DNA from 4 places in the Leisingera sp. G5_S3_59_S7 genome. Region 2 is predicted to be linked to each of the others. Evidence: riboswitches for the same ligand, from Rfam matches in the RefSeq annotation. Region 2 holds a riboswitch; each other region holds the start of a gene.

Evidence for each region. A riboswitch is a leader RNA that binds a small molecule or an ion and turns the genes downstream of it on or off. The one in region 2 is predicted to bind cobalamin.
Region 1: linked by a shared signal. The riboswitch ahead of ACTRWG_RS06355 (aromatic ring-hydroxylating oxygenase subunit alpha) and the one ahead of ACTRWG_RS09975 (CbtB domain-containing protein) in region 2 are both predicted to bind cobalamin.
Region 3: linked by a shared signal. The riboswitch ahead of ACTRWG_RS05120 (hypothetical protein) and the one ahead of ACTRWG_RS09975 (CbtB domain-containing protein) in region 2 are both predicted to bind cobalamin.
Region 4: linked by a shared signal. The riboswitch ahead of ACTRWG_RS02780 (ABC transporter substrate-binding protein) and the one ahead of ACTRWG_RS09975 (CbtB domain-containing protein) in region 2 are both predicted to bind cobalamin.

What each region holds. Positions count from the first base shown of each region.
Region 1 covers NZ_JBQKUH010000008.1:54,618-59,668, reverse strand. The annotation lists gene ACTRWG_RS06365 (ABC transporter substrate-binding protein) at 1-829, shown strand, start outside; gene ACTRWG_RS06360 (FAD-binding oxidoreductase) at 888-1,973, opposite strand; gene ACTRWG_RS06355 (aromatic ring-hydroxylating oxygenase subunit alpha) at 1,978-3,213, opposite strand; cobalamin riboswitch at 3,321-3,521, opposite strand; gene ACTRWG_RS06350 (dihydrofolate reductase family protein) at 3,794-4,330, shown strand; gene ACTRWG_RS06345 (TetR/AcrR family transcriptional regulator) at 4,346-4,885, shown strand; gene ACTRWG_RS06340 (DUF1523 family protein) at 4,958-5,051, opposite strand, start outside.
Region 2 covers NZ_JBQKUH010000017.1:56,821-61,871, reverse strand. The annotation lists gene ACTRWG_RS09990 (cobyrinate a,c-diamide synthase) at 1-10, shown strand, start outside; gene cobA (uroporphyrinogen-III C-methyltransferase) at 7-741, shown strand; gene ACTRWG_RS09980 (DUF1636 family protein) at 738-1,073, shown strand; cobalamin riboswitch at 1,147-1,356, shown strand; gene ACTRWG_RS09975 (CbtB domain-containing protein) at 1,393-1,563, shown strand; gene ACTRWG_RS09970 (CbtA family protein) at 1,568-2,266, shown strand; gene ACTRWG_RS09965 (hypothetical protein) at 2,332-2,835, shown strand; gene cobF (precorrin-6A synthase (deacetylating)) at 2,909-3,661, shown strand; gene ACTRWG_RS09955 (CYTH and CHAD domain-containing protein) at 3,671-5,051, opposite strand, start outside.
Region 3 covers NZ_JBQKUH010000006.1:44,377-49,427, reverse strand. The annotation lists gene ACTRWG_RS05130 (DNA polymerase III subunit gamma/tau) at 1-1,454, opposite strand, end outside; gene ACTRWG_RS05125 (protein-tyrosine phosphatase family protein) at 1,648-2,190, shown strand; gene ACTRWG_RS05120 (hypothetical protein) at 2,256-2,660, opposite strand; cobalamin riboswitch at 2,770-2,992, opposite strand; gene ACTRWG_RS05115 (TetR/AcrR family transcriptional regulator) at 3,011-3,607, opposite strand; gene ACTRWG_RS05110 (alpha/beta hydrolase family protein) at 3,678-4,556, shown strand; gene ACTRWG_RS05105 (SRPBCC family protein) at 4,582-5,049, opposite strand.
Region 4 covers NZ_JBQKUH010000003.1:64,248-69,298, forward strand. The annotation lists partial or broken gene ACTRWG_RS02770 (ABC transporter ATP-binding protein) at 1-137, opposite strand, end outside; gene ACTRWG_RS02775 (FecCD family ABC transporter permease) at 134-1,183, opposite strand; gene ACTRWG_RS02780 (ABC transporter substrate-binding protein) at 1,180-2,190, opposite strand; cobalamin riboswitch at 2,337-2,530, opposite strand; gene ACTRWG_RS02785 (succinylglutamate desuccinylase/aspartoacylase family protein) at 2,649-3,692, opposite strand; gene ACTRWG_RS02790 (hypothetical protein) at 3,697-4,083, opposite strand; gene ACTRWG_RS02795 (paraquat-inducible protein A) at 4,324-4,941, shown strand; gene ACTRWG_RS02800 (paraquat-inducible protein A) at 4,908-5,051, shown strand, end outside.

The DNA.
Region 1 (5,051 bases), on a different contig from region 2:
CCTGTCGGCGGCGGAGTCGGAAGAAATCGACATGACCTACGAAACCGTGGGCGAATATGTCGACATCTTCACCTCCATTGGCTGGAACGTCAGCGAGTCGGTCTCGGCCAACACCCTGGTGCTGCGCACCAACCGCAACGCCGAGGTGGACGGGAAACAGCCCTACGCCGACGCCCGCGTCCGCCGCGCTCTGGCGCTGGCCTGCGACAATGCGGTGCTGCTGGAACTCGGCTACGACGGCCGCGGCACCCTGGCCGAGAACCACCATGTCTGCCCGATCCACCCGGAATACGCCGATATCGGTGCGCCGGTACGCGATGCAGACGCCGCGCGCCAGCTGATGGAGGAGGCCGGAATGCTCGATTTCGAGCACGAGCTGATCTCCATCGACGACGACTGGCGGCGCAATACCACCGACGCCCTGGCGGCGCAGATGCGCGATGCAGGGCTCAAGGTCAAACGCACGGTGCTGCCCGGCAACACCTTCTGGAACGACTGGGACAAATACCCGTTCAGCTCAACTGACTGGGGCCACCGCCCGCTGGGGGTGCAGGTGCTGACGCTGGCCTACAAGACCGGGGTGGCCTGGAACGAAACCGGCCTCGCCAGTGCAGAGTTCGATTCCATGCTGGAAGCCGCCTCGGCCATTGCCGACGCCGACACCCGCCGCGGCCACATGGAAGGCATCGAGACGTTCTTGCGTGAGGACGGCACCATCATCCAGCCCTACTGGCGCTCGCTCTACCGCCACGCCCGCCCGGGTGTGGTCGGCGCCGAAAGCCACCCGATCAACGAAATTCACGTGCACAAGCTGGCACTGGAAGCCTGATCGGGGCCTGCAATTGAAAGGGGCGCGTGCCAGACCCGGCGCGCGCCCCTTTCTGTGGTCAGATCTCGACCTCAACCCAGCCAATCGGATTGGAGCAGCAGGCCAGGATATACCCTGCCTCCACATCTTCTTCCGAGATGCCGCCGTTGTGGACCATATGCACATCGCCCGCGGTCTTCTTGACCTTGCAGGTGCCGCAGATGCCGAAGGTGCAGCCCGACGGGATGTTGAGCCCCGATGCCTTGGCCACCGCCAGAACCGTGTCGGTTTCGGTGCAATTGGCAGTGACACCCGACGCGGCAAAGGTGATCTCGGCGGCTGCGGATTCCTCGGGAACCACATCGTCCAGCTCGGGCGCGTCTGCCTCGGTCTCCACCGGCGCGCCAAAGCTTTCCTGGTTGTAGTTCTCCATGTCGAAGCCCAGGCCGTTCAGCATGTCGCGCACCGCCTGCATGAACGGTTCGGGCCCGCAGCAGTAGACCTCGCGCTCCAGGTAATCACCGGCGATCAGGCCCAGCATGATCTGGTTCAGCTGCCCGCGGTAGCCGGTCCAGACCTGATAGGGATCGTCCTCCTCCACCACAAAGTTCAGCTTGATCCCTGGCACCCGCGACGCCATGCTTTCCAGCTGCTGACGCGCGATGATCTCGCTGGGCCGCTTGGCGCAGTTGATAAAGCAGACGTCCGGCGACTGGCCGCGGTCGAACAGGTACTGGGTCATCGACAGGCTGGGCGTGATGCCAGAGCCTGCGGAGATGAACAGGAACTTGCCGTTCGGGCGCTTGGGCAGCGTGAACACGCCTGCCGGGCCGGACGCCTTGAGGAACATGCCCGGGCGCAGGTTGTCCAGCATCCAGCGGGTGCCGATGCTGTCGGCCTGCGCCTTCACTGTGACCGAAATCGACAGCGGCCGCGAGGGCGAGGAGCTGATGGTGTAGGTCCGCCAGACGGTCCCGCCCGGCACCGGCAGCTCCAGCGTCAGAAACTGGCCCGGCTGATACTTGAACCACGCGCCGGAGGGCGCGCGGAAGCTGAAGGTGGCGGTGTTCGGCGCCTCCGGCACGACCGAGACGCATTCCAGCATCTCGTCGTCCTTCCACGCCAGGGTTTCGTCCAGCGTCTCGAAATTGGCTTGCAGTCCCATGCCGTCACTCCGCCGCGATCAGGTGGCGGCCGGTCAGCGCGCGGGTCAGGTGCTCGGCATACCAGTTGGAGAACTGGATGACACCGCTTTCCTGCACTTCCGAATAGGGGCCGGGCTCATAAGCGGGCGAGTTGATACCGCGCTGGTTGTCCTCGACCACGATGCGGTCCTCGTCGTTGGTGGCAACCCAGACTTCGGTCAGCCGCTTCAGGTCATAGTCCTGGCCCTCGACCGCGTCCTTGTGCACCAGCCATTTGGTGGTGACTTCGGTCTCAGTGGGGCTGATCGGGGTCACCCGGAACACGATGGAATGATCCGGCAGGAAGTGGTTCCAGGTGGTTGGATAGTGGAACTTCAAGAGCGTGCCCGCATCGGCGAACGGCACCCGACCCAGCTTCTTGGCAACAGCCGCCTTGCCATCCAGGGTATAGCTCTCAGCGCCTTCGTTCAGCGGCATCCGGGCCACGCGGTACTGGCCGCGCGCGTTGATCTGGAACTGCGCCGGCACGCCCGCCGCCTCGATCCGGTCGAAATGCTTCTGCAGGTGCGGCGGGGTCTCACCACCCTCAACACCAGTGACGGAGGGATCTTCGGGGAATGTCCGGCACAGCGACGGGTGGTTGCCGCCGCAGTGATAGCACTCACGATTGTTCTCCCAGACCAGCTTCCAGTTGCCGTTCTCGATGATCGAGCTTTCATAGGCCACCTTGGCGTTGCTCAGGTCATGCGGCTCCAGATAGGGGCGGGCCACGTCTGCGAAAGCATCGAAATCCGGCGCTTCATCTGCCAGGCAGATATAGATCAGCCCGGCCAGGTCGCGGCAATGCACCGGTTTCAACCCATGTTTGGAGGCATCAAAATCCGGCCCCATGTCGCGCGCCCACAACAGCGAGCCGTCCAGCTCATAGGTCCACTGGTGGTAGGGGCAGACCAGCTTGGGCGCGTTGCCCTTCTTCGCCTTGCACACGACCGAACCGCGGTGGCGGCAGGCGTTGTGGAAGGCGCGCACCTCGCCATCGGTGCCGCGCACGATGATAACATTGTAGGAACCCACCTGATGGGTCACGAAATTGCCCGCCTTCGGGATTTCGCAGGCGGGAATGGCAAACAGCCACTCACGGTAGAAGATCTGCCGCATGTCCAGATCCAGCACGCCCGGATCGGTATAAAACGCCTGTTCCAGGGAATAGTTTTTCTGACGGGCCATCAGCTTGGCCAGAATGTCGCTGTCGTGAAGCATCTGCTTCTCTCCTTTGCCGCATCCCCGCGGCAGGTTGGCTTGGCTGCGGGCATGGATAGAGAGATTGCAGGCCACGCGCCTGCAACCGCCCCGCCGCCGCCCGCGGTTGACGTTTCTAGGGCAAGGCTGGTTTCCGGACTGTCCCGGGGCCATTCGGCGGCGGGGCCTGGCACCTTCCCGAAGCCTCTGGCCTCAGTGGTTTCTCGCCATGCCTTGCCCGGGGTCACCGTTGCGGGGGCAGTGCCGGAATTTCACCAGCTTCCCAATTCTCCGCCCCAAGGGGCGGCACCTTGCTGAGGCGCAAATTGCCCTAATCCCGGCGTAAGGGCGGAGACAAATCCGACCCGCCAAAACCGGAAAAAGACATGCATGTTTGCCGTGCCAGCAGGGACAGGGGTGTCCAGAATCTCAAACCGGCATCCGCCAGTCTGTTTGCGGCAAGCGCTTATCTTTCATGCGGTTAGGCGCCACCGGCCAATCCGAAGCGATTCGCAGGCAGCGTATCTTGCGCCGGCCTCTTGGAACGCGAAGCGCGATTAATTATATGCCGTATAGTTTTTTAAGAGCACAGGAGCGGCCGATGACCACCGGACACGTCTTCATCGCCGCCAGCCTCGACGGCTTCGTGGCCCGCCAGGACCATTCACTGGACTGGCTGTCCAAACAGCCCGCTACCGAAAACGACGATGGCGGTTTTGCCGCCTTCATGGACAGCGTCGACGGGCTGGTCATGGGAACAGGATCCTTCCGCACCCTTCTGGAATTCGGCCAATGGCCCTACAGCAAGCCGGTTGTGGTCCTCAGCAGAAGCCTGACCGGACAGGACATTCCCGAAGGGCTGAAGGACAAGGTGCGCCTCAGCACCGCTGAACCCGCAGACCTGATGCAGGAACTGCAAAAAGAGGGCTGGACCCGCGCCTACATCGACGGCGGGCGGCTGGTGCAGTCTTTCCTGCGCCAGGGGCTGATCGCCGATCTGACCATCACAACGGTTCCGATCCTGATCGGCAGCGGCATCCCGCTGTTCGGCAGCCTCGACCAGGACATCGACCTCCAGGTGGCAAGCTCCCGCATCCTTCCCACCGGCATGGTCCAGAGCAAGTTCCGGGTGGTCTGACCAATGCCCCCGCGCATGGGACGCCCACCCAAGGGCAGCCGGATCCTCAGCAAGGATGATGTGCTGGATAAGGCCATGCAGCTGCTCGACGAGGGCGGCAGCAAGGCCCTGACCTTTAAGGCGCTTGCAGATGCGCTTGGCGTCACCCCGATGGCGGTGGCCCATCACGCCGGCACCCGGGACGAGATGATCGCCAGCCTTGTGGCAAAAGCGTTTGGAGGTTCAGACACCCCGTCAGAAGCAGCAACGCCCAAGCTGCGGCTCCGCGAGCTGATGACACGCTACTGCACCCAGGTGACCCGGCACCCGGAACTCGCGAAGTGCATCCTGGAAAATCCGTCCCTGATCGGCCCCTCCCTGACCGGGCTGACGCGGCTGATCGAGGCGGAAATCACCGCCGCAGGCGTGAAGGGCGCAGAGGCCCGCACCCTTCTCTGCCTGCTCGTGGATTACACACACGGGTTCGCCTTTGCCGCCGCCGCGGCACCGGCAGGGGCGCTGTCAGTTGACAAATTCACACTGGCTCTAAACTGGGTGCTTGACCGTATTGAATAAAAAATGCGCGGAGCCATCGAGGCCCGCGCATCCGCTTTCGTCTTTCAGAGCCGCCCAACCAGCGGCCTCTCCTTACTTCGATTTCCAGCTGTCCAGCCAGCGGCGGAACCGGCCTTTGCGCTCGGCGATCGCATCGCCCGCCGCATACAGGCTGTCCTCCGCGCTT
Region 2 (5,051 bases):
GCGCGCATGAGCGGTTTCGTGAGCTTTGTGTCCTCCGGCCCCGGCGACCCCGAGCTCTTGACAGTCAAGGCGGTGAAGCGGCTGGAGGCGGCGGATGCAATCCTGTTTGATGACCTGTCGTCCGGCCCGATCCTGAGCCATGCCCGCGCGGATGCCGATCTGGTGGGCGTCGGCAAGCGGGCTGGCCGCCCCTCGCCCAAGCAGGACCATGTGAGCCAGCTGCTGGTCGATTATGCCCAAAGCGGCCTGAATGTGGTGCGGCTGAAATCCGGGGATTCCGGCGTCTTCGGACGCCTTGAGGAAGAGATCACCGCATTGCGCGCGGCCGGCATCGGGTTTGAGATCGTGCCTGGCGTCACTGCGGCCTCAGCAGCGGCGGCGGCCGCGAACATCCCGCTGACCCGGCGGCTGACAGCGCGGCGGCTGCAGTTCATCACCGGCCATGACGTGACCGGCGGGCTGCCGGACGATTTGAACATGGCAGCGCTGGCCGACCCGCACGCCACCACCGTGGTCTACATGGGCAAAAGCACCTTTGCCGCGCTGGCGGAAAAGCTGATGGAGGCGGGCCTGCCCGAAGAAACCCACGCGCTGGTGGCGCAGGGGGTCTCGACGCCGGAGCAGAAACTGTTCTGCCACACGGTGGGTGAGCTGCCGTCCGTTCTGCGCGCAATGGAGACCAAGGCGCCGGTGCTGATCCTGTACGGCCCGCTGGCGGATCAGGACATGCCCGGCGCATGACCCCGCCCACCGTCACCCTGTGCCGCACCTGCCGCGACGCGGACCCCGCCCTGCCAGGGCAGGTCGCCGCAGCGCTGGAGGCGGCCGGGGTGCAGGCAAGGCTGCAGCAGGTGGACTGCATGTCCGGCTGCAAGCGGCCGCAAACTCTGGCGGTGCGCCAGAGCGGCAAGACCGCCTATCTGTTCGGAGAGATCACCGCAGCGGACCTGCCGGACATCCTGACCTTCCTGCGGATCTATGCAGAAAGCCCGGACGGCAGCATTGCCGATGCCCGCCCGTTGGGCCGCCTGCGGTTCAAGGCGATTGCCCGCATTCCGGCCGGTATGGGCTGATCCGCCTGCCCTATGACGCTGAAGCACTCCGGATTGGCGGTTTCGTCCTTGACCAGACTCAGCCGCACGGGGCAAAACAATCCGATACGGTGTCTGATAGTGCCTAAGCACTGGGACTGAAACGGGAATGAGGACGGTGGACCAAATTGCGGCACCGAAGCCTCAACCGCCCCCGCGACTGTGAGCGGCGAGCGGCCTTCCAATATCCACTGGCCAAGGCCGGGAAGGAGGATGGCAGCTGCGACCCGCGAGTCAGGAGACCGGCCGTGTGAATGGACACAACTTATGCCGTCGGGTGTGACGGTAAGGAGGACGACAAATGACGACCAAAACACTTAAGGCTTCCGCCGCTGGCTCCACTGTGCTTCCGGCACTGTTTGCCGTGGTTCTGGGGCTGGGGATCATCACGCTGACCGGCCATGTTCAGGCATCTGCCCTGCACGACGCCGCGCATGACGTGCGCCACGCAACTGGCTTCCCCTGCCACTAAGGCCATGTTCAGTCGCATTCTGACCAGCGGCCTGTTCGCTGGTGCTGCAGCTGGGTTGATTACCGCCCTGCTGCAGCTGTATTTCGTGCAGCCCGTGCTGCTCCACGCCGAACTTTACGAGGGCGGCGACCTGGTGCATTTCGGCGCTGACCCCGTAACCGCGCATCCCGACCTGCCCGGCCTGTTCGCCGAGCCCATGCGCGATGGCCTCAGCATCATCTTCACCATGCTGACCTACACCGGCTATGCGCTGGTGATGGCAGCACTGATGTCCGTGGCTGAGCGCCAGGGCCATGAAATCAACGCGCGCACCGGCCTCTTGTGGGGGCTCGCAGGTTTCATCACCTTCCACTTTGCGCCCGGCCTGTCGCTGGCGCCGGAAGTGCCGGGTGTGGCCGCCGCGGACATCGGCGCGCGCCAGATCTGGTGGACGATCACTGTTGCGGCCGCAGGGGTGGCCATGTGGCTGATCGCCTTTGGCGGCAACCTGGTGAGCTACCTGATCGCGGCGCTCCTGCTGATGGGTCCGCATATCGTCGGCGCACCTGAGCCGGAGAGCTTCTCCGGACCGGTTCCGACCGAGATCGGCGCGCTGTTTGCCGCCCGCGCCTTTGGCATCGGCATGGCCGCCTGGGTGCTGCTGGGCGCCTTTACCGGCTACTTCTGGCAGGCTGAAGGCAAGCGCGAACTCGCCGCAGCCTAAGCCCCGCGCAGTCACTCCCCGCCGGCCCGAACCGGCGGGGCATTCTTTTTCCAGAGGATGACAAGATGTCCCGTTCTCTCGCTCTTTTTGCCATCGGACTGGTGTTCGGCGGCGGCATCGGCTTTGTGATTGCGGCCGGCAATGGCGTGACCTTTGACGGCCACGACCACGGCGACCCGGCGCACCACGGCGGCGGCCATGCCGGAATGGCAGCGCATGACCACTCCCAATCGGTCAGCCTGCCCGCAGGCCCGGACGCTCCCAGCGTTGCCATCCAGCTGCACAAGGACCCGATGAGCGGCTGGAACCTGCAGGTCACGCCGCAGAACTTCCGCTTTGCCCCGGAAAACGCCTCCGCTGCGGACGTGGACGGCGAAGGCCATGCGCATGTCTATGTGAACGGCGAGAAACTCGCCCGCCTCTACGCCAACTGGATGCACATCCCCTCGCTGCCCGAAGGGGCTGAGGTGAAGGTCTCGCTCAACACCAATAGCCACGGCGCGCTGCTGGTAGCGGACCAGCCGGTTGAGGCAATACTCACCGTGCCGGCAGGCGGCGAAGGCTCCTGACCGCAATTGCAGGCTTGCAAGGACAACGGCGCGGCTCCATAGGGGGCCGTGTTTTCATGTGAAAGGCCCCGTCATGATTGAGCTTTCCCTGATCGGCATCGGCACCGGCAACCCGCAGCACATGACGCTGCAAGCGATTGAGGCGCTGAACGCGCAGGACCTGATCCTGATCCCCAACAAGGGCGCGGGCAAGGACGACCTGGCAGGGCTGCGGCGCGAGATCTGCAACCGGGCCATCCGGGGTGACGGTCCGAAGATCGTCGAATTCGCCCTGCCGGTACGCGACGAGGCAACCAAAAGCTACCGCAAGCGGGTGGACGACTGGCACGACGCCATCGCCGAGATCTGGTGGCAGACCATCACCGCCAACCTGCCCGAAGGCTGCAAGGCCGGGTTCCTGGTCTGGGGCGATCCGTCGCTGTACGACAGCACCATGCGGATTGCCGAGCGGCTGAAGAAGCTGGCTGAGATACAGCTGACGGTGATCCCGGGCATCACCTCGATCCAGGCGCTGACTGCAGCCCACGCCATCCCGGTCAACGAAATCGGCGCGCCCTTCACCATCACCACCGGCCGCCAGCTGCGTGAAAACGGCTGGCCGGACAGCGCCGATACGCTGGTGATCATGCTGGACGGGGAGTGTTCCTTTCAGGCCATCGACCCGCAGGGGGTGGAGATCTTCTGGACGGCCTATGCCGGGATGGAGAACCAGATTTCGGTCGCGGGCCCTCTGGCCGAAGTGACAGACAAGATCATTGCAACCCGCGCCGAGGCCCGGGCCGCGCATGGCTGGATCATGGATATCTACCTGCTGCGGCGCCGGTGAAAGGCGGGGTCAGCCGGAGAACATGTCCCGGAACCGCCTTTGCGTCTTCGGGCTGTCGAAGGCTTGGAACTTCTCCTCGACCATTGCACGCGCATCCCGCTGGTTCTGGTGCAGTACCGCTATCAGCGCTCCGGCGCTCAGCGCGATCTCCCGCGTTGCCGCCGGACTGCCTGCGAACTTCAGCAACGCCGCCTGCTGGACGGAGCAGTCATTAAAATCCCCCAGCGTATTCTGCAGCCTCTTCAAAGGCTTCAGAACTGCTTTCAGCTCTGCGCTCTCAAACAGGGGTTCAAACAGCTCCATCAGATAGCGCAGTTTTTTGCAGTTGATGCGCAGTTCATGCACCTCGCTGTCCGGCGTGTCCGCAGTAATGCCCGCTGCGATCCGGCAGACCTTGCTGTAGCGTTTCCAGATCAGCTTTTGTGCCAATTGCAACGCCGGGCGCCCGGCCTTCGGGCCCGGCGCGATCACAGCCGTTTCCGCGAATTCCGCCTGAAGCACCATGATCTGCCGTTTGTACCGGGCGCCGGCCAGATACTGGGCGAACCTCTGGTGGCCCTGCTGCCGTTCAGCCTCGAAGGCCCTGAACATCGCGTCCAGCCCCGGGTGCAGCTGCTCCGGCACCCGCGCATAGAACCCTTCGCGCTGCAGCAGATAGACATCCAGGTCCCGCAACCGCCCAGTCGCGTCCATCAGGCCGGAGAACGCCTGTTTCAGCCGCGCGGCGTCCCGGGTGGTGAACACCCCTTTGAACAGGCTCAGCACCGAACGGATGCGGCGGAGCGAAATCCGGTAGTCATGCAGGAATTCAGTATCGTGGTCCGCGGCAATGCCCGGCTCGTTCTGCCGGGCCACGCCAAGGCAGGAGCGGATGATCGCAGCCGCCGCCTCCAGCGCCGGCTGTTCAGGCGTCAGCGGAACCGGCGGTTTCAGCATGTACACCGTCCGGCCCGGCGCCAGCAGCGCATAGAGGGCTCCCGGAACGGCAGGGTCAGCCCCCAGGGCGGCCAGCAATTGCACGGCTGCGTCCCGCGGCTCTCCCGGCTCAGCCAGCACTTCCACCAGCGAAATTGATCCAAAGGCACCAGAGAAATGCCAGCGGAACAAGGCGCCGCGGCCTGCCTGTTTCCAGGTGAACCGATACCGCCTGCGCGCCAGCCGGCCCGAAGCCGCCGGCAGCAGGCAGCGCAGCGGAAACAGGCCGCTCAAGGCGTCCTGCACCGGGCCGGCGCGCAGATCGTGCAGGAAATTGCCCGTGCGTTTGGCGGACTGTGTCAGCACATACCCAGGACCCAGCAGGTGCAGCTTGCTGCCGCGCTCCACCAGCAGCCGGCCGCTGGACCGGACAGAGCCATCAAAGCAGTCCCAAGCCGTGAATTTCGCAAGCTTC
Region 3 (5,051 bases), on a different contig from region 2:
TAGGAGACCAGTCGCACGCCGCCTTCGACCTCGACCAGCAGTTTCACATCGCGGTTGGTGCGGATCAGCTCGACGACATGTTCGAAGGTGGGATAGCGGGCCAGCGCGGAGCTGACTTGCGGTGCCAGCGCCATCATGGTGCCGCTGCCGCCATGGGCCACGGGTGCGCCGCCGGCCGGACCGCCTTGGGGACTGGCGGGTCCGTTGCCGCCAAGTGCCGGGGCGCCCATGCCCTGCATCGGCACACCGCCGCCGGGACCGGGGGGCGGCGGGGGCGGGGTGTCCTGCAGCTTGCGGATCAGTTCCTCGGGTGAGGGGAGGTCGGCCACATGGGTGATGCGGATCACCGCCATCTCGGCCGCCATCATGGCGTTGGGGGCGGCGGCGACTTCCTCCAGCGCCTTGAGCAGCATCTGCCACATCCGGGTGAGGACGCGCATCGGCAGGTTCTCGGCCATTTGCTGGCCGCGGGCGCGCTCGTCCGGGCTGACGGTGGGGTCTTCGGCGGCGTCCGGAGTGATCTTCACCACCGAGACCCAATGGGTGATCTCGGCCAGATCGCGCAGCACTGCCAGCGGGTCGGCGCCCTCTGCATACTGGCCTGAAAGTTCTGTCAGAGCCGCTGCCGCGTCGCCGCGCAGGATCATGTCCATCAGGTCCAGCACCCGGCCGCGGTCGGCAAGGCCCAGCATGGCGCGGACCTGATCGGCGGTGGTTTCGCCCGCGCCGTGGGAAATCGCCTGATCCAGCAGCGAGGTGGCATCGCGGGCGGAGCCCTCGGCGGCGCGGGTAATGAGCGCCAGCGCGTCCTCGGCAATTTCGGCGCCCTCGGCGGTGGCGATCTTGCGCAAGAGGGAGATCATCACCTCCGGCTCGATCCGGCGCAGGTCGAACCGCTGGCAGCGCGACAGCACCGTCACCGGCACCTTGCGGATTTCAGTGGTGGCGAAGATGAATTTCACATGCGCGGGCGGCTCCTCCAGCGTCTTCAGCAGCGCGTTGAAGGCGGAGGTCGACAGCATGTGAACTTCGTCGATGATATAGATCTTGTAGCGGGCGGAGGCCGCGCGGTACTGCACCGAGTCGATGATTTCGCGGATGTCGTTCACGCCGGTGCGGGACGCCGCGTCCATCTCCATCACGTCGACATGGCGGCCTTCCATGATCGCCACGCAATGCTCGCATTTACCGCAGGGATCGGTGGTCGGGCCGCCATTGCCGTGTTCGCCGACGCAGTTCATGCCCTTGGCAATGATCCGCGCGGTCGTGGTTTTGCCGGTGCCGCGGATGCCGGTCATGATGAAGGCCTGAGCGATGCGGTCGGCGGCAAAGGCGTTTTTCAGCGTCCGTACCATCGCGTCCTGGCCCACCAGGTCGGCAAAGGTCTCGGGCCGGTATTTGCGGGCCAGAACCTGGTATTGGGATTGGCCGGTGTCGCTGGGGGTATCGTTCATGATGTCTCGTGCCGGATTCGGTTTGCGGGGCGCCCGCGTTGCGCGCAGGGTATTGAAGCGCAGCCCGTTCGTCCACCGCAGAAGGGGGCAATGCGGAGCAGCAAAAGGGCTTTGGCATTGCGTGGTTAACGGTTAGGCTGCAAGGGCGGGGCAACGCGGGGGAACGCAGGAGCGCAGCGGCTAAGGAGGCGGTATGCGATCTGAAGAAACCTCTGAGCCAGCAGCGCCGGACGAGGCGGCGCAAGCGGGGCTGACCATCCACGCGCTGTCTGCGGGCGGCGGCATTCTGGCGCTGTGCCGGCTGCCGGGCGCCGAAGGCGACTACCGGGGCGACCTGATCCAGATCTATCAGTGGAAACCGGGGCTGGTGCTTTCGATGACCACCGAGGCTGAGCACGTTGCCGCCGGGGCGCCGCGGCTGGGAATTGATATTCAAAGCATGGCGAGCCGCTGGCTGCATCTGCCGGTTCCGGATTTCGGCACGCCGCCGCCGGCGGTGGCGGCGAAGTGGCCGGCGGCCAGCCGGTCGGCGCGGCAGGCGCTGGGCGGCGGCGGCCGGGTGCTGGTGCATTGCCGCGGCGGCTGCGGGCGCTCCGGCATGGCGGTGCTGCGGCTGATGATCGAATGCGGCGAGGATCCGGTGCAGGCGCTGGCGCGGCTGCGGTCAGTGCGGCCCTGCGCGGTGGAGACCGAAGCGCAGATGGACTGGGCCTGCGCGGGACAGGTGGCAGGTTAGATCGAGTAACCTTTCGCCCGGCCGATAGGCCGGGCGCAGCCCTCAGAGCCCGGATAAATACTTGCTCACAGCGCCATCATCTGTTCCGCCTGCCGCGCCTCCGCCGACTTCGGCAGCGCCTCCATCAGCGCGCAGGGGCGGGCGTCCAGGCGGGAGGCGGCAAAGCCGGTGCCGTCGCGGCTGAGGATTGCATCGGCGAACCGGTCCAGGCCTTCGCGCGGGGCGTCCTCACCCACACCGCAGAACAGCCGGATCCGGTCGTGGCTGGCCACGAACTGCGCCGGGCAGTTGCGCGGGCAGCCGTCCAGCGCGGTGGTGCCGGTGATCTCAAAGTCGTCCTGGGTCAGCGGCTTGGCCTTGGTCATCGCCTCGGCCAGCTTGGCGATCATCCGCTCTGCCGCCGGGCAGGGTTTCCCGAGGTATTTGCAATCCGTTGCCGCATAGAAATGCGTTGTGTCCGTCCACATCATATCTGCGCCCTCCGCGCGTGGTGCGGGGAGTTCTGGGGACAAGAGACCGGATGAAAATGCGGGAGACCCGCGGTGCCATCAGACCCTGTCCGGACACCCCGCCCGGGTTCGAGTTACACGTTTGATGGCAGGTCTCCTGACTTGCGGGTCGCAGCTTTCCCGATCCTTCCCGGCCTCGTATCAGACCAGTGGCTCTATCGGGGTCGCTCGCCGCTTACAGTTGCGGGGGCAGTCGCGGAGTTGGCCTTGCCTGGGGCGGGGCCGCACCGTGTTCCCTTTTCATCCCGGACACAAGATTCTGTGGCGCGGGAACCATCACCACAAGCGGTAGCGGTTCGCCTGCCGAGTCGTCAATCGTTTTTCTGCATCTGCATCTGTGTGTGCAGGCCGCGGATCACGTCAGAGTCGCGCCGTACCCGGGCCAGCTGCCAGCCGCCCTGCAGCAGGATATAGAAGTTCTCTGCGGCTGCGCGGGCCTCAGCCCGGGGCAGGCCCAGGCGGTGGGCTTGGCGGGCGGTGGCGGCGATCCAGCTTTCGAACAGGTCCGCGGCGTGCTGGCGGAAGGCGTCGTTTTCCGGCCCGGCGAACAAGGTCGCAGAGACCGGGCAGCCGCTCCATCTGCCTTGCTTGTCGAAGAGTTTTGCCAGCTTGTAGCAGACCGTCTTGGCCCCGGCCGGAAAGCTGGGGGCGGGGCCGAAGGCCGCGTCGATCAGCGCTAGCATCTGGTCCGAGGCCCATGTGGCCGCCGCCAGCGCAAGGTCGGACTTGCCGTTGGGGAAATGGTGGTAGAGCGATCCCTTCGGCGCTTCGGCAGCGGCCAGAAGCTCTGCCAGGCCGGTGCCGGCGTAGCCCTTTTCGCGGAACAGGCTGGCGGCGGCGCGGATCAGCCGCTCCCGGGTCGGGGCCGGGCTGCCGGGGGGCGGGCTGGCTGTCGTCACGTCAGTCATGGCGGTAGCTTGACAGTATTAGACCAATTGGTCCAGTCAGGAAGTGGACCAATTGGTCTAGGAGGCTGCCATGCTGGACAGACACGCAGAACATACCGCCGGTATCCGGGAGGAAGAGCTGCGCTTTGCGTCCGGGGATGCGTTGCTGTCGGGCCGGCTGTACCGCCCGGACGGGGCGGCGCGGGCGGCGGTGGTGCTGAACGGCGCAACCGGGGTGCCGCAGCGGTTTTACCGGCATTTCGCGCGCTGGCTGGCGGCAGAGCAGCAGATCGCCTGCCTGACCTATGACTACACGGATTTCGGAGACTCGGCGCGGGGACATCCGCGCCGGTCCACTGTCACTATGGCCGATTGGGCGCTGGCGGATCAGCCCGCCGCCCGGGCCGAAATGCGGCGGCACTATGCGGGCGTGCCGTTGTGGGTGATCGGCCATTCGCTGGGAGCGATGCTGATGCCCCTGCAGGACGATCTTGAGGACGTCGCCCGCATGATCGTGGTTGCGGGCGGCTTGGTGCATCACCACGATCATCCCTGGCCCTACCGCGCGCTGGCGCTGGCTTTCTGGTTCGGCCATGTGCCGCTAGCGGCCCGTGTTCTGGGCTATCTGCCCGGGCGTGCGGTGGGGTTCGGGGCCGACTTGCCGGCGGGAGTCTATTGGCAATGGCGGCGCTGGTGCACCACGCGGGGCAGCTACCTGCCGGAAACGGGGCGGGGCCTGCCGCTGCCGCGCTGGAAAGAGACCGGCATCCCGGTCGACCTGTTTGCGGTGGCCGATGATGATGTTGTGCCGCCGCCGGCCGTGTGGCGGCTGGGTGAGGTATTTGGCGGTGCTGCGCAGCACCGGACAGTGCTGGCTCCGCGGGAACTGGGGCTGAAGGCAATTGGCCACCTTGGGGCGTTTGCCCGGGAAAATGCCGCGCTGTGGCCGCGGCTGCTGCCGCAGGGCTGACCCGGTTCTGGCGCCGGGCGGCGGTTCAGGCGGTGCGGTTCAGCCGGTCTTCGGTGAGCTTGGCAAATTCGGCCAGCCGCAGCTTGAACCGGCGCGTCAGGTTGCTGCGCGCGAGTTTCAGGGATTGCACCAGCAGGCGGCCGGTCAGGTTGCTGGGCGACAGCTTCAGCTGCACCGACATCCGCGTCCGCTGCGGTGAAAGCGCCAGCAGCTCGATTTCCATCCGCCCATCAATGCCGCTGCCGCTGCCAGTCAGAGCCAGCCCGGTAACCGGCGTATAGGAAGCCAGCGTCAGCCGGATGTCGCGCGGCTTGCCGCGAAAGTCGAAGTTCAGATCCCAGGCCAAACCGTTTTCGGGTTGGGCGAGGTCGCCGGTGCGCTGCAGCTCGACGCCGCGGCGCAGGGCAGAGCGTTCCAGCAGTTCAAAATCGGAGATTGCGCCGAAAACCTCTGCAATCGGGGCTTCGATGTCTTCGTTGCTTTGAAACTTCATAT
Region 4 (5,051 bases), on a different contig from region 2:
CGCATCAGCGTCGATTTGCCGGACCCGTTGGGTCCGACCAGCGCCAGCGTCTCACCGGGTTGCGCCGACAGCGACACATCCGACAGCAGCGCCTTGCCGCGCACCGCAAAGGACAGGCTGCGGGCTTCGATCCTCATCGCGCCGTCCTCTGCCCGCGCACCAGGATAATGGCAAAGGCCGGCGCCCCGATCAGTGCGGTGACGACGCCGATGGGCAGCACCTGACCGGGGATGATGACGCGCGAAACGACATCGGCGCCGATCAGAAACACCGCGCCGGTCAAAGCGGCGGCGGGCATCAGACGGCGGTGGCCCGGCCCCACCAGGAACCGCGCCGCATGAGGGATCACCAGGCCGACAAAACCGATGGAGCCGACGATCGATACCATCACCGCTGTCATCAGCGCGGTGGCAAAGATCAGCACCACCTGCACCCGCCGCACCGGGATGCCCAGCGCCGCGGCGGAATCGGTGCCAAAGGTGAAGGCATCCAGCGCCCGGGCGTGAAACCGGCAGACCATCCAGCCCGCCAGCGCCAGCGGCACCGCCAGCCACACATCCGGCCAGCGCACGCCGCTGAGGTTGCCCATCAGCCAGAACATGATGCCGCGCGCCTGATCCGCATTGGCGGATTTGGCGATGATGAAGGCCGTGAGGGCGTTGAACAGCTGCGAGCCGGCAATGCCCGCCAGCACAATCTGCGCCGCTGCGGCCCGGCTGCTGCCCGCCCCGGCGGCCCGCGCCAGGATGGCGACAAAGCCAAACGCCAGAAGCGCCCCGTTGAAGGCGCCGAAGGACAGCGACAGGGCGCCACCGCCGAGGCCGGCAATTGTGACCGCCACCGCCCCGGTCGAGGCGCCGGCGGAAATGCCCAGAATATAAGGGTCCGCCAGCGCATTGCGCAGCAGCGCCTGCAGCACCACGCCTGTCACCGCCAGCGCCGCGCCGCACGCCCCCGCCACCAGCGCCCGCGGCAGCCGGTAGCTCCAGATGATGCCCTGGTCCACCGGGTCCACCGGCAGACCCGCCCCGGCCAGCTTGTTGACCAGAACAGACAGGACAAGGTCAGGCGCAAGCGGGGTTTCCCCGATCATTGCGCCTGCCAGAACCGCCGCAGCCAGCACCGGCAAAGCCAGGCAAGCGCCCCGGAAGCCGTGCCATGCAAGTGCGGCGGCTGCGCTCATGCGCCGTTGCCGATTGCGCTGAGTTCAGCGGCCAGATCCTCCAGCGCAGGGATCGCGCGGATGGTGGCGTCCATGGCCTGGGCATCCATCACCACGATACGGCCGTTCTTCACGGCGTCCATCTGGCTGGCGACCGGATCATTGCGCAGGAATTCCAGCTTCTTCTCGTAGTCGTCGGCGGCAAAGCGGCGGCGGTCCATGCGGGCAATCACGATCACCGTCGGGTTGGCCTTGGCAATGGTTTCCCAGCCGACGGTCGGCCATTCCTCGTCGGTCTCGATGACATTACGCAGGCCAAGCTGCTGCATCATGTAGCCCGGCGCGCCCTTCTGGCCGGCCACGAACGGGTCGCTTTCCAGCTCAGGCGAAGAGAACCAGAACACGGCTGAGGCGTCGGCCAGCGCAACCTCTTTCGCCTTGGCAACAGCCGCGGCCTCGCGGGCCTTGTAGTCAGCGACCAGCTCTGCGCCTTTTTCGGCCTCTCCGAAGATCGCTGCCAGCTCCTCGATGCCCTGATACAGGCTCTCGGTGGTGAACATCTGCGTTCGGGTGCCGTCGCCGCCGGTAGTGTTGTCCTTGCCGACGCAATCGGCGGGCATCACATAGGTGGGGATACCCAGGTCATGGAACTGCTCGCGCTTGGCGACGACACCTTCAGGACCCACGTGCCACTCATACTGGGCCGCCACCAGACCGGGGCGCTTGGCCACCACGCTTTCAAAGCTGGGGTCGTTGTCGGCCAGCCGCTCAACCTTGGCGTTCACGTCGGCGTATTCCGGCAGAACATCGTTGAACCAGACCGAGGTGCCGAGCACCTTGTCCCCCAGCCCCAGCGCATAGAGCACTTCGGTGGCGGCCTGGCCGACGGTCACGGAGGACGCCGCAGGGGCGTCGAAGGTGACGGACTGGCCGCAGTTTTGGATAGTCAGCGGAAAGCTGTCGCCGGCAGCCGCCGCCTGGGCCGCAACGGTGAAGGTAAGGCCGATAAGGCCGGAACGCAGAAACATGTTAGTCGATCTCCATATGTCAATGACCGGAGAACGGGTGAAAGGGCATTGACCGGCAGGGCGGAAGACCTGGGCCCTTCCTCTGCGGCACCTGATAGCGGCGGCGCATCCAGCCGGCAACCTCCCCGGACAACCCCGCCCGGTGTGCTTCGGTTTCTTCACCGGCAGGTCTCCTGACTGGCGGGTCATCGTCTGGGCCGCCTTCCCGGACCGCTGGGGTCCAGTGACGCGATGGCTCAGCACTCGCCGCCTACAGTTGCGGGGGCAGTTCCGTTTGGTGCCCGGCGGGCACCGCGGATTCCCTCTTAGCCCTTGCGGGACCGGTAGGGCGCGCGTAGCGCATCACTTCCGCTGCGGCAAGAAAAACTTGCAGCCGCTGCTGGATTCCCGTGGAAAAGGCGCGGGCTGCTTCGGCATCCGCAGGAACACCTCCCGGCCGCGGAGCACGCCACCGCGGTTTACAGGATCTCATCCTCGTCGAACATCGGATCGTCCTCCAGCTGGGCGCTCAGATCCTCCACCGAGTCCTCTGCCCGCTCGACCGACCCCACCCTGCCCAGGTGGAACACCGCATCGCCTTCATTAACGACGGGCATCACCGCACGGCCGACAATCAGCCCGTCGAAAGGGGCCAGGATCTCCTCGTCCTGCTCGCCGAAGGGGTCGGAAACCGATCCCAGCAGATCGCCTTGCCGGACCAGCTCCCCGTCGTTCTTGTACACCCGCAGAAGCCCGCCCATCGGCGCCCGCAGCCATTTGCTGGAGGCGCAGAACTGCGGCTGCGATTTGGGTTTGGAAATGCCCTTGGCCGGAACCATACCCATGTGCCGCAGCACCCGCAGGATGCCGGCCAGCCCGGCCCGGATCGACAGCTCGTCAAAGCGCAGGCCCTCGCCCGCCTCATAGAGCAGCACATCCTTGCCCATCTCCTTGGCCGCGCCGCGCAAAGAGCCATCGCGCAGCTGCGACTGCATCACGATGGGCGCGCCGAACACCCCGGCGAGTTCCCGGGTGCGCGGATTATCGGGCGAGATGCGGATCTGCGGGTAGTTGGTGCGGTGGACGGCCGCCGAGTGCAGGTCGATCCCCAGGTCCGAGCGGGCGACCACCTCTGTCATGAAAAGATGCGCCAGGCGCGAGGCCAGCGAGCCGTGCTCGCTGCCGGGAAACGCCCGGTTCAGGTCGCGCCTGTCCGGCAGATAGCGGGAGTGGTTGATGAAGCCGAAGGCATTGACGATCGGCACCGCAATCAGCGTGCCCTTAAGTGTCGTCAGGTTCGGCGCCCGCAGGAGCCGCCGGACAATCTCCACACCGATCACCTCGTCCCCGTGCACGCCGCCGCTGACGAAAACCGCCGGCCCGTCCTGGCGGCCGTGCACAACATGCGCCGACATGGTGACCGGCGTGTGATCGGACAGAACGCTGACCGGCAGGTCAACCGTCAGCCGCGCGCCCGGCGCCACCTTGGCGTGGCCGATGGTGAAATGCTGCCGCCCCCTCATACTGCTACCCCTTGCCCTTGGTTCTGGTGACGCCGGACTTGGCGTGTTTTTCAAGGAATTCGATCATCCTGCCAGTGATGTCCAGACTGGACGCCTTTTCAACCCCTTCCAGGCCGGGGGAAGAATTCACCGCCATCACCACTGCGCCGTAGCTGGCGCGCAGCATATCGACGCCGCAGGCGTTCAACCCCTTGGTTTTGGCGGCGCGGATGGCGGTGGCGCCCGCCTCGCGCTCTTGAGTTGCGGCCCTTGTGCAAGCGTGATTGTTTAGCCGCAGGCTAAAACTCCACCGGATTGTGCAACTAAACGTCTTTGCCAGCACGGCCCGCACTTTGGCCGGGCTGTATGGACGCAGATACGGCGGCGAGGCTTCCGGGCGGTACAGGATCACGCGGAGGCTGCTTCAGGAAATCGCCAGGCGGCGCAGGCTGGATCGGGGCGACGTCACGGCGCTCTCGCGTGTACATCTGGAATAAGGGTATGTTCTGATTGCTTTGGGCCGCTTTTTCGTGGTTATGAGCGGCAGCGCCTTCGTCAGCTACCGGCGCGCGGGCAAGGAGATGCCGGCGCCCCGGACCGCAGCAGGCTGAACGCAGTGCCGCGGCTGGCCGCCTGACATTACAGGGATAAGATGGATCTTGAACAGCTGATTGCCTGCCCTGCCTGTGACGTGCTGCACCGCAACCAGGACGTGGCCAAGCACACGGTCGCCAGATGCGCCCGCTGCGGCACGGTGCTGGCGGCGCCCAAATCGGGGGCGATGACCCGGATTGCGATGCTGTCCCTGACGGCGCTGATCCTGCTGGCGGCCGCGGCCGGCTTTCCGTTTCTGGAGCTGCAGGCGCAGGGGCTGTCGCACCGGGCGTCGGTGCTGGATGCGGTGCTGGCGTTTTCCAGCGGACCGATGGCCCCGCTGTCGCTGGCCACCGGCTTTCTGATCGTGCTGCTGCCCGCCGCCCGCTACGGCGCCCTGGTCTATACCCTGGCGCCGATGGCCCTGGGCTGGCACCCTGCCCCGCATGCCGCCGTTGTCTACCGCTGGGCGGAACGGCTGAAACCCTGGGCGATGGCAGAGATTTTCATTATCGGCGTCGCGGTGGCCCTGGTCAAAGTGTCCGGCCTCGCCCGGGTCGGGCTGGGGCCGGCCTTTTGGGCCTTCGCCGCACTCCTGGTGGTGACCATCCTGACCGACAGTTCCATTTGCAGGCTGACCGTATGGAAAACCCTGAAGACCCGCCGCGGTTCCTGACCGCAGCCGAGGCCGGGCTGACCGGCTGCCGCACCTGCGGGGCCGTCAATCCAGGCGGTGCGCAGATCTGTTACAGCTGCCGCAGCGAGCTGAACCCGCCGTCCGCTTAC